Solidesulfovibrio fructosivorans JJ]: one gene and its partner. The protein of the gene in region 1 interacts with the protein of each later gene in a pairwise test. Links are inferred from orthologs where the notes say so. Each region holds a gene or a part of one and is shown on either strand. Other genes may lie near its edges. The genes, in order: DESFRDRAFT_RS08245 and DESFRDRAFT_RS17290.

Region 1 (11,585 bases):
GAACCAAGGCTTCAGCCATACGCCCGGGGAAAAGAACACACAAGGCGACAGCCCCGTTCGCTGGCGTGGCCCTGTTGCCGCGTGCCGGGGCGGACACGGGAGGACGCGCGCCCGCCCCGAGGCGCGTCCGGCGTTGGCGAAGAAGCCGGAAAGAAACCCTCGTCACAGCGCGACGCGGCAAGGCGGCTCCTGCGGTTGCGGCTGGCGTTAACATCGGCCCGGACGCGATGCGCCTCTTTGAATGTCCATACTCCTGCCCCCCCCGAAAGATGGTTGCACTTTGGCAAAGGTGCGCTCGCCGGCAATTCATAAATTGAATCTATCAATGACAATAAAACAATTAATAATGCTCGTGAATAAATCACTACCACACAAAGTATAGGACTGCAACAAACAATTCATGCTAGCACTTTTACACCAATGGCTAAGGACAAACCTGGACAGTGTGCGTTTCTTTAGAAGCATCCGTGCGTACAAGACGTCACTTTCATCACGAAATCACGAGAGCAACCTGCACATTGGCTTTCGCCATGGAGGCATCAGCAAGGATGAAAACAGTCATTGTTTACAAGTGGGCCAGGGATGCCAAGGACGCGGCCGTCAGAAACGACGGATCCGTGGATTGGCGCAACGCGAAGATGAGCCCCGGCGAGGACGATTTCGCCGCGCTCGAGGCCGCCAAGGCCATTGCGGACGGGGGAGAGATCATCGGCCTGACCATCGGCGACGGCGACGCCAGCTGGGTGCTGGCCCGCGGCGTGAAGGAGGCCGTCTCGATCGCCGACGCGCCCAACCTCGTCGACAATGCGGCCACGGCGGCGGTCATTGCCGCCACCGTCAGAAAGATCGGCGACGTGGACATCGTCACGATCGGCGACTCCGAGGAATACGCCGGCGTCCCGGCGGCCCTCGCCGGACTGCTGGGCTGGCCGGCCGTCGCCCACGTCGACAGCGCCGAAGCCGTCGACGGGCGCGTGCGCATCACCCGCAAGCTGGGCAAGGACGTGGAGACCGTAAGCCTTGCCGCTCCAGCCGTCGTCGCGGTCAGCGCCGCCTCCCCCGAGAAAAAAGTCCCCGGCATGAAGGAGCAGCTGATGGCCCGCAAGCGGCCCGTCAGCAAGCTGACCCTCGCCGACATCGGGGCCGGTGGAGCCGAGGCGGTTTCGAGCCGGGCCACCAGATTGCCCGAAACCACCGCCGCCCGTCTCTTCGAGGGCGCGCCTCCCGCGGCGGCCGCGCAGCTCGTCGAAGCCCTGCGGGGCGAAGGGGTGTTGTGAGCATGATGGGCACTTACGCGGACAGCGAGAAAGGAGAGGCCAAATGAGCCAGGCATGGATCATCGTGACGGAGGAAAAGCAGACGCCCGCCCTGGTGGCCATGGCCAAGGGACTGGGCGGGAAGGTCATCGCGGCCGTTATCGGACCGCGCGCCCTGGCCGAGGCCGCCGCGGCCGCCGGCCCCGACGCGGTGAAGTGGGTCGAGACGGAACAGGGGCGTCCGGCCGAAGCCTACGCCGGCCCGGTCGCCCGTCTGATCGCGGCCGACGCGCCCGGGGCGGTCGTCGCCAGCGCTTCCGCCGCGGGACGCGTCCTTGCCGGCGCGACAGCGGTGAAGCTCGGCGCGGCCATGATCCCGCGCGGCCTGAAGCTGTCAGCCGCTGGCGAGACCACCCTTTTGGAGCGCGCGGACCTGGACGGCCGGGTCATCGAGACGATCGCGTCCGCCGGGCCCGTGGTCACCTTCTATGCCGGAGGCGATGTCGAGCGGACGCCCTGCTCCCCGGCTCCCATCGAGACGGTCGCCGCCGATGGCGTCGCCGACATCAGGCTCGAGAAGACCGAACCGGCCGCCGGCGCCGATGCGGGCATCACCAAGGCCAGCGTGGTCGTCTCGGTCGGACGCGGTCTGAAGAAAAAGGACGACCTGACGCTCATCCAGGGCCTCGCCACGGCCCTCGGCGCCGAAATCGGCTGCAGCATGCCCGTCGCCGACGACCTGGGCTGGGTCGAAAAGGAGCGCTATGTGGGCCGGTCCGGCCAGCATATCACGCCCCGGCTCTACATCGCCGTCGGCATCCAGGGAGCCCCGCAACACCTGGAAGGCATCCGGGGGACCAAGGTCGTCGTCGGCATCAACAACGACCCCGACGCGCCGATCTTCAAGGCCGCCGACTTCGGCATCGTGGGCGATCTCTACGAGGTCGTCCCCGCCCTGCGGGCGGCCCTTGGCAAATAACGTCCGGTCAACCCAAGCCAGGAGGAGAAGTGACATGGCTGAAGAGTTCGATTCCCACTACGACGTCATCGTGATCGGCGGCGGCGGCTCGGGCCTGTCGGCCGCCGTGCAGGCCGCCAAAAACGGCCTGACCTGCGCCGTGCTCGAAAAGGAAGAGCAACTCGGCGGCAGCTCGGCCTTTGCCGAGGGCCACGCGGCCTTCGAGTCCGACGAACAGAAAAAACGCGGCATCACGGTCACCAAGCAAGAAGCCTACACGGCCTACATCGACTACTCGCACTGGCGCTGCGATTCGGCGCTGGTAAACCGCTTCGTCGAGAACGCCGCCACCACCATCACGAAAATGCGTGACGAGGTGGGAGCCGTCTATGAGGACGTCACCATCACCGCGCCCGAGCAGCCCGGCGAACTCGTCACCTGGCACCTGCCCGAAGGCGAGGTCGCGCATCTGCTCGAGCTGCTCGAAGCGGACGCCCGCCGCCGCGGCGTCGACATCTTCCTGTCCACCCCCGCGACCAGGATCCTGCGGGGCGAGGACGGCAAGATCAAGGGCGTGGTCGCCAAGGACGCCGACGGCGAGACCGTCAGGCTCGGGGCCAGGGCCGTCGTGGTCGGCTCCGGCGGCTACGCCGCCAATCCCGCGCTGATCAACAAGTACGGCAAGTTCAAGATCGGCGAGCACGTCATCAATGCCGGCGGGAAAGGGAACACCGGCGACGGCCTCAAGATGATGCAGGAGGTCGGCGCCGTCGAGAACTCCAATATCGGCACCATGGTGTTCTTTCCTCTGATGCGTGACAAAACCGTCACCAGCCATGTCAACAACGCCGGCATGCAGCCCTCGTTATGGGTCGACAAGCACGGCCGGCGTTTCACCAACGAGACCGTGGGGCTCAACTTCGGCAATGCCGGCGACCTCATGGTGGGCCTGCCGGACGCGATGTTCTGGTGCATCCTCGATCAGGACTTCATCGACAGGCTGGTCAACAAGGGCAACTTTGTCGGTCTCGGCATCTACGTCCGCAACTACGAAAAACTGATCCATCTGCCCGGGGAACTTGAGGCTGACGCCGCAAACGACAGCTGCACCAACGTCTACAAGGGAGAGACCCTCGAGGCGCTGGCCGGCAAGATCGGTGTCGCTCCAGAGGTGCTGCGCTCGGAAGTCGGGGAGTACAACGGCTACGTCAGTGCCGGCGAGGACAAGAAGTACCGCAAGGACCCGAAGTATCTCTTTCCCTGCAATCGTGGCCCCTTTTACGCCATCAAGATGGAACCCGGCATCATGGTCAGCGTCGGCGCCATCAAGATCAATGAATACATGCAGGTCCTCGACGCCAATGGTGGGGTCATTCCAGGCCTCTACAGCGTCGGTTGCGACGCGGGCGGCCTGTTCGGCGAAAGCTACCAACTGACGATTCCGGGCTCGGCCAACGGCTTCGCCCTGACATCGGGCTGGCTGTCGGCCGACGACATCGCCGAGAAAGTCAACGCCGGCGCGCTCTGATTCCGTATGCGTTTGAAAGCCGGGCCGCGCGAAACCGGGCGGCCCGGCCCACCCGTTTCAATGACGGTTTTGGGGGAGAGAAACCTGATGGCTGAAGAAGCACTCGAGGTCGATGCCGACGTCATCGTGATCGGCGGCGGCGTGGCCGGCACCGTCTGCGCCCACCAACTGGCGCAAGCGGGCAAGCAAGTCATTTTGATCGAACGCGGCGGGCAGCCCGGCGCAAAAAACCTCTCGGGAGGGATCTTCTACTGCCGGGTGATGGAACAGGTCTTCCCGGATTTTGTCGGGGAGGCCCCGGTGGAGCGCCGCATCACGCGCAATGTGCTCTCCTTCCTCAACCCGACGTCGCACTTCAATGTCGACTACTGGGACCAGCGCCTGGGCGATCCCGTCAACGCGGTGACAGTGCTGCGCGCCAAGCTGGACGCCTGGTTGGCCGAGCAATGCGAGAATGCCGGCGTCATGGTGATGCCGGGCATCCGGGTCGACAGCCTGCTGTTCGAGAACGGGCAGGTGGTCGGCGTCAAGGCCGGCGAGGACGAACTCCACGCCCATGTGGTGGTCGCCGCCGACGGCGTCAATTCGTTTATCGCCCAGCAGGCCGGCATCCGCGCCAAGGAGCCGGCCCAGAACCTGGCCGTCGGCGTCAAAAGCGTGATCGGCCTGCCCGTCAAAGTCATCGAGGACCGCTTCAACGTCACCGGCAACGACGGGGTCGCCTACGCCCTCGTCGGCGACTGCACCAAGACGGCGGCGGGCGGCGGCTTTCTCTACACCAACAAGGAGTCGATCAGCGTCGGCGTGGTGCTGCGCCTCGACGACCTGGAGGCCAAGGGGCTCACGTCGAGCGAGGTGCACGACAATTTTCTGGGCCACCCGGCCATCGCGCCGCTTTTGCGCGACGGTGAGCTGCTGGAATACGGCTGCCACCTGACGATCGAAAACGGCCCGGCCATGACCTCCCACGACCTCGCCCGGCCGGGGTTCCTCATCATCGGCGACGCCGCCGGCTTCACGCTCAACACCGGCCTGACCATCCGCGGCATGGACCTGGCCGCCGGCTCCGGCATCGCCGCCGCCAAGACCATCGTCAAGGCGCTTAAGCGCGGCAGCTACGGCCAGCAGGACATGGACGACTATCGCAAGCAGCTCGACGCCACGTTCGTGGGCGCCGACATGAAGACCTACGCCAAGGCGCCAAACGTCCTCGAAGTGCCGCGCATGTACCAGGACTACGGCCTGCTGCTCACCGACATCTTCCACGACATCTACAGCTGCGACACCACGCCCCGCAAACACATCGCGGCCACGGCGACAAGCGCGTTCAAGCGCTCGAAGATCAAGCTGCTTACGGCCCTCGGGGACATGCTCAAGGCCGTCAGGGCGCTTTAGGGAGAAAGGACATGACGATCTTTGGAGATGTCACGCAACGTCTGGCGGGCAACACGTACGTCGTCGACGAGCACTCGCACATAGAAGTCAACCAGGAAATCGCCCGAAAGACCGGCACGGGGAAATTGCTGGTCCGGGTGTGCCCCGCCCACGTCTATTCCGAAAACGAGGACGGCACCATCGGCGTTTTGTTCGCGGCCTGCCTGGAATGCGGCACCTGCCGCGCCCTGGCCAGCCCCGGCGCGCTCACTTGGCATTACCCGAACGGCGGGTTCGGCATCGCCTTCCGCGAAGGCTGAGGCGGCATGCCGGCAAGGGGGGCGGACGGCACAGCTTGCAGGCGCATGGCGCTTTGGATTCCGCTTCGAAGTCGGAATGCCGCCGGATCAGGGGACCATTGCGGCAACAAGCCTGTCGTGTGGGAAGCGGAGGACGGCTTGTTCCCTATTGCGGAAAAACACTGGAGGGATATTTATGAAACGGGCATGTTTTCTTTTTCTTGTGGTGTATTCCTTATCGTGCGGCTTGGCGTTTGCCAGCACCGGGCACTATGTCAACGGCGTCGAAGGGATCAAAGCGGCCACATTGCCTCCCGAAGGTTTTTACGTCAGAGAGTATTCCGTCTATTACAACGCGCCGGAGTACCGGGACAAGAACAATAAAATTGTCAACAACGACTTCAAGCTCAATGTTTATTGCCAGGTCACGCGTCTCATATACTCATCGAATATTTCGGTGCTTGGAGGCAATCTCCTCTTCGATGCCGTCGTGCCTTTTCAATATACCGACAGCTCCTTCAAAACAGGGCAATCCTCCCCGCGCACCAGTGAGGACATGTTCGGCCTGGGCGACATCCTGATTGAACCCCTGCTTCTCAGTTGGCATGGGGACAGGTATGACGCCGCCATTGGAGCGGGCCTGTACATCCCGACCGGTTATTTCAGCAAGAATCATCCGGCTAGTCCCGGCAAGGGGTTTTACACGGTGATGTTCACTGCGGGCGCAACCGTTTATTTCGACACGGAAAGGACCTGGAGCGCGTCCATCCTGTCCCGGTACGAAGTGAACACGGAGCAAAACGAAACGAACATTACCCCTGGAAATGATTTCCATTTCGAATGGGGTGTCGGAAAAACCTTCAACAAGACCATGACGGTCGGCGCCGCGGGCTACTGCTCCTGGCAAACGACCGATGACAGCGGCAGCGGCGCAACGGATGATCGCACGACGATCTATGGCATCGGGCCGGAAGTCGCCTTTGACATTCCGGCGTACACCACTTCCGTTTCCCTGCGCTTCTTAAAAGAATTCTCCGGACAAAACAGTTCGCAGGGAAGCATTGGCACGCTGACGCTGACGAAGCGGTTCTAAGAATTTTATCCAGCCGGGGCATCCCGACCCGATCCCTTGGGGAAAGGGGCCGGGGATACGACGTCGCGCCCCTCCCCTGTCGCGCCACAGCCTTGGAGCGAGCAAAGGGACCTGGGACGTCAAATGAAATGGGCTGTCGCTTGATGCGACAGCCCATTTCATTTGACGGCGCCCGGGGCCGGAGCCGAGCCGGCACGTCGAGAAAAGAATCCGTCCGGTTTTGTCATATTTGTCATCGCACCGTAATTTGACTTGACGGCAGCCGCATCGCGGGGCAGAAATTGTCCGACAAAAATTGTCGGACATTCTTTGCGGTTTCCCCTCGGCGACCAAGCGGAGAGCGGCTTTTTTGACTTTTGGATTTGGAAAAAACATGGTGACCAACGACAAAATCATTCCTCTCCGCCATTACGGACGGTGGGTTTCCGGCATTCTTCTGATAGGCCTGATGGGACTTATCGTGAACGCTTTCATCGTGGGCCAAATCGACTGGTCCGTGGTGGAGGAGTTCTTTTTTTCGACCGCGCTTCTCAAGGGACTGGCAAACACCATCCTCATCACGGCCTGCTCCATGCTCATGGGTATGGCGCTGGGCGTGATCTTCGCCATCATGCGCCTTTCCCAAAACCCCGTTTCCCGCATGTTTTCAGGATGGTACATCTGGCTGTTCCGGGGGGCCCCCGTCTATTTGCAGCTGCTGATCTGGTTCAATCTGGCGCTCATCTTTCCCGTGGTGAATCTGGGCTTCGCGCAATACCGCATGGTGGACGTGATGACGCCCTTCATGGCCGCCCTGCTCGGGCTGGGCCTTAACGAGGGCGCGTATCTGACGGAAATCGTGCGCGGCGGCATCCTCTCCGTCGACAAGGGCCAGATAGACGCCGCCACGTCCCTCGGCATGACCCGTCTTATGGCCATGCGCCGCATCGTCCTGCCGCAGGCCATGCGCGTTATCGTGCCGCCCATCGGCAACGAATTCATCGGCCTGCTCAAAACGTCCTCCATGGCCAGCGCCATCGCCTACACCGAGCTGTTGCACAAGGCCCAGATCATCTATTTCGTCAATGCCAAGGTCATGGAGCTGCTTATCGTCGCCACCGGCTGGTATCTGATTGTCGTGACCATCCTCAGCGTCGTGCAGGTCGGTATCGAGCGGCGCTTCGCCCGCGGCCATGCCTTTGCCACCCAACGCGGTTTCCTGGAGACCCTCCGGGAAAACACCTTCGGCAAAAGACAACGGTGCGGAGCCTAGCCATGCGACAGGATGTCCCCATGTTGCATACGGTCAACGTCCATAAGTCGTACGGCGACCACGAAATCCTCAAAGGCATCAACATCGACGTGGAAAAAGGCGAAGTGCTGTGCCTGCTCGGCCCCTCGGGCTCCGGAAAAAGCACCTTCCTGCGCTGCATCAATCATCTGGAAACGATCAATGCCGGGCGCATCTACGTCGACGGATCGCTGATCGGATTCAATGAACGCAAGGGGCGGCTGTACGAGCAGAGCGAAAAAGAGCTCTGCAAAATACGCACACGCATCGGCATGGTTTTCCAGAACTTCAACCTGTTCCCGCATATGACTGTCCTGGAAAACATCATCGAGGGCCCCGTCACCGTCAAAAAGGAAGATCCCCGCAAAATGCGGCAGCGCGCCTATGCGCTCCTGACGCAGGTCGGGCTGCGGGATTGGGCGGATCGTTTTCCCAAACAACTTTCCGGCGGACAGCAGCAACGCGTGGCCATTGCCCGGTCGTTGGCCATGGAGCCCGAGCTGATGCTCTTTGACGAACCGACGAGCGCACTGGACCCCGAGCTTGTGGGCGAGGTGCTTACCGTTATGCGCGACCTGGCCGAAAGCGGCATGACCATGGTCATCGTGACCCACGAAATGGAGTTCGCGAAAAACGTGGCCCATAAGGTGGCGCTTATGGACCACGGCCGCGTGGTGGAAGAGGGAACTCCGTCGGAGGTTTTTGAAAACCCCCGACACGAGCGCACCAAGGCGTTCCTTGGAGCGATCGCATAGGCTGTTGCGGTTTTTTTACGCGGGTTGCCGTCTGCCAAGCGCGGCATGAATCATTTGGAGGAAAAGACGTTGCTGAAAAGAAAGCTCGCCTCGTTGTTGTGTGGTTTTGCCCTGCTGTTCTCCGGAACGGCCTTTGCCGCATCGCTGCACGACATGTTGCCCGATTCCATCCAGAAAAGCGGAAAGATCATCATCGGCGTCAACGGCATATTCCCCCCCATGGAATTCAAGGCCCCCGGCTCCGACACCCTGGACGGCATCGACGTGGAACTGGCCCAGGCCATTGCCAAGGAATTGGGCATCAAGATCGAATTTGACGACCAGAATTTCGACCAGTTGATCAATTCCATCAACACCAAGCGCGTGGACATGGTCCTTTCCGGCATGTCCGACAGCGCGGAACGTCGCAAGTCCCTGGACTTCATCGACTACTTCAACTCCGGCACCCAATGTTTCACCACCAAGGCGCTGGCCGGAAAAATCAAGAACCTGGAAGACCTGAGCGGCAAGACCCTGGCGGTGTCCGCCTCCACGGACTACCTGACCACCATGCAGAAGTGGAACAAGGAAAACCTGCTCGACAAGGGCAAGCCCGGCATCAACATCATGGCGGTGGATTCCGCGGCCTCCGCGCGCATGCAGATGCTGCAGGGCCGGGCCCAGGCTTCCGCCCTCAGCCCCGAGGCCCTGGGCTGGGCCAATGTGCAGCAAAAGGGCGCCTTCGTGGCCGTGGGGCCGCTGCTGGAATCCAATCCTTACGGCATCGCCTTCAGCAAGGACAACGCCAAGCTCCGCGATGCGGTGTACGCGGCCTTGCAAAAGGTTTTCGCCGACGGCACCTACAGTAAGATCCTCAAGAAATGGGGAGCTGAAACCGGCGCGCTGCCGCGTCCCCTCATCAATGGCAAAGCCGTGAACTAGGGTCCCGGCCATCGCGAAAAGAAGCCACTCCCCGAGGGGGGAGTGGCTCCTCTTTGTCCTGGCCTCCCAGGCATGACGCACATGATCACTCTCGGCATACTCACCCTGGGGCAGGCGCCCCGCACGGATATCGAACCCACGTTTCGCGCCATCCTGGGGGATCGCATCGCCTTCAGGCAACGCGGCGCCCTGGACGGCCTGGGCGCTGGCGAGTGCGCGCGGCTGGTCCCGGAGGATGGAGAATCCGGCATCGAGACCTGCCTGCGCAAGCAGGATGGGGTCGTAAGGGGCGTGCTTGTCGCCAAGCGTCTTCTGCTGCCCCGCCTTATCGCCGCCGGACGGAAGCTGGAAGCGGAGTGCGACGCCCTTCTGCTGCTTTGCTCAGGGCGGTTTCCGGAGCTCAAGCGGGCCATCCCCAGGCTTATCGAACCGATAACGGTCATCCGGTCCGTGGTCGCCGCCCTGGCGGGCCACGGGCATCTGTGCGTCATCGGCCCGGCGTCAGACATGGAAGCGGCGCCGGCGCAGTGGCGCTCCTCTGCGGCGCGGGTTTCCACGGCGGCGGCTTCGCCCTACGGCGGGCGGGAGGCCCTTGTCCGGGCGGCGTTGCGCGCGCGGGAGGCGGGCGCGGACTATGTTTTACTCGACGACATGGGGTTTACGGAGCTGCAGCGCCGGACGGTGCGCGACACGTCCGGACTGCCGACCCTGAGCGCCACGAGCATTACGGCGCGCATTCTCCAGGAACTCGTATGAGCCGGCGCTCCAGCCCAGGATGGCCTTTTCCTGGCGCCGCCGGATGCGGAAAAGAGGAAGCAGTGAACGGCGATATCACCATTGCGCACGCGGCCAGCCTCGCGCGGGTTACGGATGCGAAGCGCCCCAGGGCGGGCCGGGGGCAAGGGGAACTGAACATCATCCACGACGGCGCGCTGGCCATTCGCGGCGGCGTCATCGTGGCCGTGGGCGATTCGCGGGAGGTGCTGCGCGCCTACGGGGACGACGCCCCGGTGCTGGACGCCTCCGGCAAAACGGTGCTGCCCGGACTTGTGGAATGCCATTCGCACCCCATTTTCGCGGGCAACCGGCACTGGGAGTACGTGCGCCGGCTCGAAGGCGCCGACGGCAGGGAGATTCGCGCCGAGGGCGGCGGCATCTGGTCCACCATCGTCAAGACGCGCCAGGCCGGCGACGACGAGCTTTTGCGCAACGTCGCCCGGGCCTTTGAGCGGATCGCGGCGGGAGGAGTGACCACCCTTGAAGTCAAGTCCGGCTACGGCCTTGATACGCGTGGGGAGCTGCGCCTGCTGCGCCTGCTGCATCAGGCCGCCTCGCATACGGCCATGGATATCGTCTGCACGTTTCTCGGCGCGCATATCGCGCCCCAGGATGGACGGAGCGCGGAAGAATACGTCGCTGTCGTCAAAAACGAGATGCTCCCGGCGGTGCTTGCCCAAGGCATTGCCCAGTCGCAGGACCTTTCGTGTGAAAATGGCGACTTCTCAGCCGAGCAGGCCAGAGAACTGATTGATATTTCGACCTCTTTGGGATTACCTGTCCGCGTCCACGCGGATGCGTCCTCCGATTCGCGGGGATGGCGCACGGCGGTCGCGGGGGGGGCGCTTTCCGCCGACCACCTCACCTATACGCCGGATGCCGAGATCAACGCCGTGGGCGCCACCACGACCGTCGCCGTGCTCTTGCCGGTGGCGGAACAGTTTTATCTTGACGCGCAAAAAGCCAACGCAAGGCTTTTTATCAAAAACAACGTGCCTGTCGCCGTGGCCACGGATTATTGTTCGTCGTTTCAGGCCACGTCGTTGCCCTTGACCATTGCGCTGGCCTGCTCGTGGTTCAGGCTGACCCCGGCCGAGGCCATTGTCGGCGCGACCCTCAACGCCGCCTACGCCTTGGGGAAGAGCCACGACCGGGGTTCCCTGGATGTGGGCAAGCGCGGCGATGTGACCATTTTCGATTGCGAACATCCGGGCCAGCTGGCTACGGCCATCGGCGCCCCGCTTGTGGACGTGTCCCTTTCCCGGGGCCGCGTCGTTTGGGAAGCGGGAAAATAACGTCCAGGAAGAGTCATGACGATCCGAGAGACCGAAGGGGCGAAGTCCAGCAGCGTGGC
Region 2 (6,853 bases), on another replicon or contig:
CGCGCCGTAAAAAAACCGCCGTCCCGTGGAGTCGGTGTCCACGTCGGGGAAAAGGCCCCCCAGGATGGCGAAAAACCCCAGGCCGGCCATGGTCTCGTAGCCGGGGCGGTAGACGCCGAGCCACCAAGCCCCGGCCACCGCCGCGCCGGTCACCACCGCCGCGCCGGCCATATGCGTCTTGTATCCCGGCATGGACAGGCTGGTAGCATTGCCGACGCCCCCCTGGCAAGGAGCGACGCTTCTTGACGCCGTACCCGGCCGCCGCTACCACCAAACATCCGCAACACCCAACCCCGGAACCCCAATGTCTGTGAAAAAAACCGTTCCCGCCCTGTCCGCGTTTTTCGCCATCCTGCTTTTCGCCCAGGCGCTCGCCTTCGCCGCCGGCCCGAAAGTGGAGATCTTCATGACGAGCTGGTGCCCCTACTGCGCCAAGGCCGAGGCTTTCTTCAAGGCCAAGGGCGTGCCGTTTACCGCATCGGACATTGAAAAGGATGCCGCCGCACGTATGCGCTTCCAGCGTTACGGCCAGCGCGGCGTGCCGCTCGTGGTCATCGGCGACGTCGTCATCCCCGGCTACTCCGTGGCCGAATACGAAAAGGCGTTGGCCGTGGCCAAGGCCGGACCGTCCGCGTCGTCCCAGCCCAAAATGGTTTACGGCAAATAGGCGGTTGCGCCATTTTTTTAAGGAGTACCCCGTGCCAAGCGCCATCCAGCACGCCTTCACCCAGCGGGCGAAGGCTATCAAGATATCGGCCACCAAGCTCATGCCCATGATCGCCGCCGGCGTCGGCGACTGCGTCTCCCTGGGCCAGGGCGTACCCTCGTTCGGCACCCCGGCCCATGTGGTCGAAGCGGTCTGCCGGGCCCTGCGCGATTCGCCGGCGGCGGGCAAGTACTCGCTGCAACCCGGCATGCCCGAACTGCGCTGGGCCGTGGCCGAGAAGCTCGCGACCGAAAAAGGCCTGCAAGCCAATCCGGAGACAGAAATCGCCATCACCGTCGGCGGCATGGAGGCGCTGTTGTGCGCCGTCCTGTGCCTGTGCCAGGAAGGCGACGAAGTCATCGTGCCCGAGCCCTTCTACCCCTCCCATGTGGAGCAGGTCTGCCTGGCCCAGGCCACGCCCGTGCTCGTTCCCCTGCGCCGGGGCGACTGGAGCCTCGACCCCGCCGCCGTGGCCGCCGCCGTGACCCCGCGCACCAAGGCCATCATCATCAATTCGCCCCACAACCCGACCGGATCGGTCTTTGCCGAAAAAGACCTGCTGGCTGTGGCCGAAATCGCCCTGCGCCACGACCTCTACGTCATCTGCGACGACACCTACGACGCCCTGTCCTACGACGCGCCGGCCTTTTCCCTGACCACGGTCAAGGAGCTGCAACCGCGCCTCGTGGCCGTGGGCAGCTTTTCCAAGCGCTACGCCCTGACCGGCTGGCGGGTGGGCTTCGCCTTCGCCCCGGAACCGATCATGGCGCAAATGCTCAAGGTGCACGACTGCACGGCCATCTGCGCCCCCACCCCGGCCCAGATCGCCGCCCTGGCCTCCCTGACCGGCCCCCAGGGCATCTTCGAAGGCTTTGTGTCCACCCTGGCCGCCCGGCGCAAGCGCATGCAAAAACACCTCGACGCCATGAGCCCGACCGTGCGCTACAACAAGCCGGGCGGCGCGTTCTACGTCATGGCCCGCTACGACCTGCCCGCCGCGCCCATGAACGTGGCCACGCGGCTGATCCGCGAGGGCAACGTCATCACCATCCCCGGCGACAGCTTCGGCCCCGGCGGTGAAAGCAGCCTGCGCCTGTCGTTCGGCGGCGACGAGGCCGATATCGACGCCGGCTGCGAACGCCTGGCCGCCTGGTTCGAGGCGGAACGGAAGAAGAGCTGAGACTGTGGGGGAGGGAGGCCCCTTTTTGCAAAAAGCCTCCCTCCCCCACACCCCCACCCTCCCCGAAAAACTTTTGACGGGAACAGCCGGGAGGTATGCTTTGCCGTTGGAGACGCCATGACCGAACAGGGACCGGAGGTGACGCTCGGAGAGGGGACCATCGGCTACCGCGACGGCGCGGAAGCTTATCTGCTGCGCTTTTTCAGCGAACATACCGTTGGCGAGTACGAGCTTTTCCCCAAGGACGCGCCCTGGGCCATCCACTACCACCTGACCCCGCGCCGCAAGACGCTCCTGTCCTGGATCGATTTCGGACCGGGCGGACGCATCCTGGAACTCGGGGCCGGCTGCGGCGCGCTCACCGCCCACCTCGTCACCCTGCCCCATGCGATAACGGCCGTGGAAGGCTCGCCCGAACGGGCGGCCGTCATCAAGGCCCGCTGCCGGAATGCCCGCAATCTGGAAATCGTGGCCGCCAACGCCGCCGGCCTGCCCTACGAGCACCAATACGACGTGGTGACCCTCGTCGGCGTGCTGGAATACGCCGCCGCCTTCGTCGACGGCCCCAGGCCCCATGAGAGGCTCCTCGCCGAAGCCCGACGCTATTTGAAGGACGATGGCTGCCTGATCCTGGCCATCGAAAACCGCATGGGCCACAAATACCTGGCCGGCCTGCCCGAGGACCACACCGGCCGGCCTTATGCCGGCATAAACGGCTACCCCGGCCCTGGCGCGGCCCGCACTTTCGACCGACCGGCCCTGACCGCCCTGCTCGCCCGGGCCGGATTCCCCGTCAGCCAGTGGTATTATCCCTCCCCGGACTACAAAACCCCGGACGCCGTGGTGTCCGAACGCGCTCTGGGCATGGCAGGCATCGACGTCCTGCCCGTGCTCGAGCTGCCGACCCGGGACTACGACGGCAGGCATTGGCCGGCGTTTAGCGAACGTCAGTTTTTGCGCTCGGCCCTGGCCGCCGGCACGGCCGGCCATTTCATGAATTCCTTTCTGGTGCTGGCCGCCGCCACGGACGATGCGCCGCTGCTCGCCGCCAATCGCGGCACCCTGGCCGTGGCCGTAAACGCCGATTCCTGTCCGCCGCGCTTCCAGACCATGACCCGGTTCGTGGCCGCCGGCGACGGCGTGGACGTGCTGCGGCGAAATCTCCACGACCTGCCGCCGGCGACCTTCACCTCGGGCAGCCAGCACATAAAAGCCCGCGAACCCTACCGGCTCGGCTACGTCAGTTTCCTTCAGGCCACGCTTTGCGCCGTGGAGGACTGCGACATGGCCGGCGCGGCCAAGACACTTGCGACCTGGATGGAGCACATCGCCTCCCGGGCCAGGCCGGCCGGGCCGCAAAGCGCAGCCGGCTTCGCCGCCTTTTGCCGCGACCACCTCGGCCGGGCCATCTACCCGGACCGGGAGAGCGAAGGCTGGCTGCCGGGAAGCCTGCTCGACGCCCATCCGGGCAACGTGCTCTTTCACCCCGAAACGGGCGATATCCGCTACATCGACCTGGAATGGCGGCTTCGCTGCGACATCCCCCTGCAACTGCTCATCGACCGGGGCGTGAACCTCGTCGGCCAGAAGCTCGGCGCGTTGGCGCCCTATCTGGACCTGCCCCCGGGAGCCTCCCTGCCGCCGGGCCTCGAAGCCCGCATATCCCGCCATCCCCTGTGCCGCCGGTCCGACGCGGCCTCCCTCGACGCCGTCACCCAGTGGCTTTTCGCCGCCGTCACCCACGGCGACCTGGACTACCGCCAGCAGGGCCGGGCCCTTTAAGACCTCTTCCCCCTCGCCGACCAATGGCGTATGGGGAAACCGGACTTTCTCACCGCAAGGACATTTCCCTTTATGCATGTATTCGATCACGGCTCCGGCGCGCCCGGACCGCAGCCCGTCACGACTGCCCATTCTCCCGCGCTGGCCATGCTCGGGGTCAACCTCATGGTGTTCATGGCCACCCTCGACATGAGCATCGTCAACGTGGCCCTGCCCACCCTGGTCAAGGCGCTCCATACCGATTTCGCCGTCATCCAGTGGGTGATCCTGAGCTACGTGCTGGTCATCGCCAGCCTGCTGCTGCTGGTTTCCCGCCTGGGCGACATGCACGACAAGAAACGTATTTTTTCCACAGGGCTGCTCCTCTTTGTCGGCGCATCCCTGTGCTGCGGGCTGGCCCCGTCGGTGCATTGGCTCATCGCCTTCCGGGCCGCCCAGGGCATCGGCGCGGCCATGAGCCAGTCCCTCGGCATGGCCATCGTCACCCAGATTTCCCCGCCCTCCAGCCGGGGCCGGGCCCTGGGGCTCATCGGCGGCACGGTGGCCATGGGGCTCATGCTCGGCCCGCCCCTTGGCGGCGTGCTGATCGGCTTTGCCGGCTGGCGTTCCATGTTCCTTTTAAACGTCCCCATCGGCATCGCGGCCCTTTTCGTGGTGCACCGCTTCATGCCGTTCCTGCCGCCGATCAAGGAAGGAGAACGCTTCGACATCCCGGGCGCGATCACGGCCAGCCTGACGCTCGGCAGCTATTGCCTGGGCATGACCCTGACCCAGCGCAACGGTTTTTCCGATCCGACGGCGATGGGGCTGCTGGGCGTCGCCCTGGCCGGACTGGTCCTTTTCCTCGCCATCGAACGCCGGGCCAAAGCGCCCATGCTCGACCTCTCGCTTTTCGCCAATCCCTTCATAAGCCTCGGGCTGGCCATGTCGGTGCTGGTCTTCATCACCGGGGCCAGCGGTTTCATCATGCCGTTTTTCCTCCAGTCGGCCCAAGGCCGGACCGTGATGGAAATGGGGCTCATGATGATGATCCTGCCCTTCTCCATGGCGCTCACGGCCCCCATCGCCGGCAGTCTGGCCGACCGCTACGGCTCGTGCCTGATCCGCATCATAGGGCTTTCGATCCTGTGGTGCGGCACCATGGCCCTTGGCGGCCTGACCGTAACCACGCCCTGGTGGGGCTACATGTTGCGCTCCATGCCCGTGGGACTCGGCATCGGCATTTTCCAGGCCCCCAACAACTCGGCGATCATGGGCGAAATGCCGCCGCACCGGCTCGGCGTGGGATCGGGGCTGGCCAACTACGCCCGGGTCTTCGGCCAGTCCACGGGACTGCCGCTGGTGGGCACGGTCTTCACGTCCCTGGTGCTGACCTCGGGTCATGTCGGACCACGCATGGAGCTGACCAGCGCACCGCCCGACGTGCTGGCCGCCGGTGTGGCCGGAGTGTTCCGTTGGCTGGCCGGACTGCTGCTCGTGGCCATCGGCCTGGGCGCGCTCACCTGGCTGCTGACGGCCCGGCGCAACCATGCGCAACGCGGCTGAAACGCCGCCGCCTTTATGCCGCATTGACAGGGCCGACATCCCTCACCTACATATTTTCCCACATGAGCGATCACGCCGTTATTATGGATACGCGCGTCCCCGAAAGACAGGCTCAACGGCTCCAGGAGGCCGTGGAGAATCTTTTTGCCTGCTGCCAAGCCCGCATCGCCATGCAAAGCGAACGGTTCAACCTGCCGCCGGCGGCGCTGCGGGCGCTGCTGACCCTGGGCGAAACACGCTATCTGGCCCCGGGCGAGCTCGGCCGCAGGCTCGGCGTGACCAAAAGCCGGGTGACGGCCGTCACCACCGGGCTCTCACGCCAGGGGCTCATCGAAAAGCATCCCGATCCGGCCGACGCCCGGGTCACCCTGCTCTCCCTTACGCCGGCCGGAAAGCGCGCCTGCGAGGAAATCCGCACCTTCATGACCGGCCTTTTCACCAGCATCCTGTCCATGGTGGAACCGGACAAGCGCGAGGGGGTGCTGGCCTCGCTCGAATCGCTGCGTCGCTGCATGGACGCCGTGCGGGCTGATCTCAAGACCTGACGGGGGGATCCCACTTCCCAAGGACCGACGTTTCGTCCATAGTCCCGCCATGGACATCCCGCTTCTTCCCGACGTCACCATCATCTTCGCCCTAGCCGTCCTGGTTATCCTGGTCTGCCATCGGCTGAAGATTCCGGCCCTGGTCGGCATGCTCCTGACGGGCGTGGTGTGCGGCCCCCACGGCCTGGGGCTGGTCCAATCGGCCCACGATGTCGAAATCCTTGCCGAACTCGGCGTCATTTTGCTCCTTTTCACCATCGGCCTGGAGCTTTCCCTGTCCGACCTGTCACGGCTCAAGCGACCGGTATTTCTCGGCGGCGCGGCCCAGGTGCTTTTGACCTGGGGCTTTTTTTTCGGCCTTGCCATGTTCCTGGACGTTTCCGGCGGCGCGAGCATTCTGCTCGGCATGCTGGCCGCCCTCTCCAGCACCGCCATCGTCCTTAAAACCTTGCAGGAACGAGCCGAGATGGAGGCCCCCCACGGGAGGGTTATCCTCGGCATCCTGATCTTCCAGGACCTGCTCGCCGTGCCGTTGACCCTGGCCGTGCCGCTTCTGGCCGGCCGGACCTTCGGATTCACCAATTCCATCGTGTTTACGGTGTTCAAGGGCGCGGCCGTACTGATCCTGCTGGTGGTGCTCTCGCGCAAGCTCATGCCGCGCCTTTTGCTCTCCATCGTGCGCACGCGCAGCCGGGAGCTTTTTCTGCTCACGGCGCTCGGCATCTGCCTGGCCGTGAGCCTGCTCACCGCCGCCATCGGCCTGTCGGTCTCCCTCGGGGCGTTTCTGGCCGGGCTGCTCCTTTCCGGCTCGGACTACCGGGAAAGCCTGCACGAGGCGGTCCTGCCCTTCAAGGACGTTTTCACCTCGCTCTTTTTTATCTCCATCGGCATGCTGCTCAATGTCGCGGCGGCCTGGGACCACGCCGGCCAGATCCTCGGCGCCGTGGTCCTCATCCTGTGCGTCAAGGCGGTCATGGCCGGCATCGCCACGCGCATCCTGGGCTACCCCGCGCGCACGGCCGCGCTGGCCGGCGTGGCCCTGTGCCAGGTGGGCGAATTCTCCTTCATCCTGGCCAAGGCCGGCTTTTCCCACCA

What was found.
Region 2: the proteins of DESFRDRAFT_RS08245 (region 1) and DESFRDRAFT_RS17290 interact in binary tests that used the Escherichia coli proteins (3 or more experiments, as listed by UniProt). The link is inferred for Solidesulfovibrio fructosivorans JJ] from one-to-one orthologs.

What each region holds. Positions count from the first base shown.
Region 1 is NZ_AECZ01000009.1:67,898-79,482, reverse strand. Bases 3,861-6,792 are described here. They hold DESFRDRAFT_RS08245 (ferredoxin family protein), read left to right. Parts: upstream 3,861-5,148; coding sequence 5,149-5,436; downstream 5,437-6,792. Other genes in these bases: DESFRDRAFT_RS08240 (SphA family protein), read left to right, coding at 5,612-6,508; DESFRDRAFT_RS08250 (FAD-dependent oxidoreductase), read left to right, coding at 3,861-5,137. Outside these bases: DESFRDRAFT_RS08265 (Electron transfer flavoprotein alpha/beta-subunit), read left to right, coding at 549-1,277; DESFRDRAFT_RS08260 (electron transfer flavoprotein subunit alpha/FixB family protein), read left to right, coding at 1,321-2,235; DESFRDRAFT_RS08255 (FAD-dependent oxidoreductase), read left to right, coding at 2,270-3,742; more of DESFRDRAFT_RS08250, read left to right, coding at 3,830-3,860; DESFRDRAFT_RS08235 (amino acid ABC transporter permease), read left to right, coding at 6,969-7,760; DESFRDRAFT_RS08230 (amino acid ABC transporter ATP-binding protein), read left to right, coding at 7,763-8,533; DESFRDRAFT_RS08225 (ABC transporter substrate-binding protein), read left to right, coding at 8,579-9,454; DESFRDRAFT_RS08220 (AroM family protein), read left to right, coding at 9,527-10,210; hutI (imidazolonepropionase), read left to right, coding at 10,273-11,526; DESFRDRAFT_RS08210 (GntR family transcriptional regulator), read left to right, coding at 11,542-11,585. UniProt on the Escherichia coli protein: Could be part of an electron transfer system required for anaerobic carnitine reduction. Could be a 3Fe-4S cluster-containing protein.
Region 2 is NZ_AECZ01000034.1:1,017-7,869, reverse strand. Bases 1-2,792 are described here. They hold DESFRDRAFT_RS17290 (pyridoxal phosphate-dependent aminotransferase), read left to right. Parts: upstream 1-698; coding sequence 699-1,886; downstream 1,887-2,792. Other genes in these bases: DESFRDRAFT_RS17285 (class I SAM-dependent methyltransferase), read left to right, coding at 2,004-2,792; DESFRDRAFT_RS17295 (glutaredoxin family protein), read left to right, coding at 305-667; DESFRDRAFT_RS17300 (metal-dependent hydrolase), read right to left, coding at 1-192. Outside these bases: more of DESFRDRAFT_RS17285, read left to right, coding at 2,793-3,668; DESFRDRAFT_RS17280 (MFS transporter), read left to right, coding at 3,741-5,213; DESFRDRAFT_RS17275 (MarR family winged helix-turn-helix transcriptional regulator), read left to right, coding at 5,345-5,758; DESFRDRAFT_RS17270 (monovalent cation:proton antiporter family protein), read left to right, coding at 5,808-6,853. UniProt on the Escherichia coli protein: Shows aminotransferase activity with methionine and histidine as substrates, and to a lesser extent also with phenylalanine.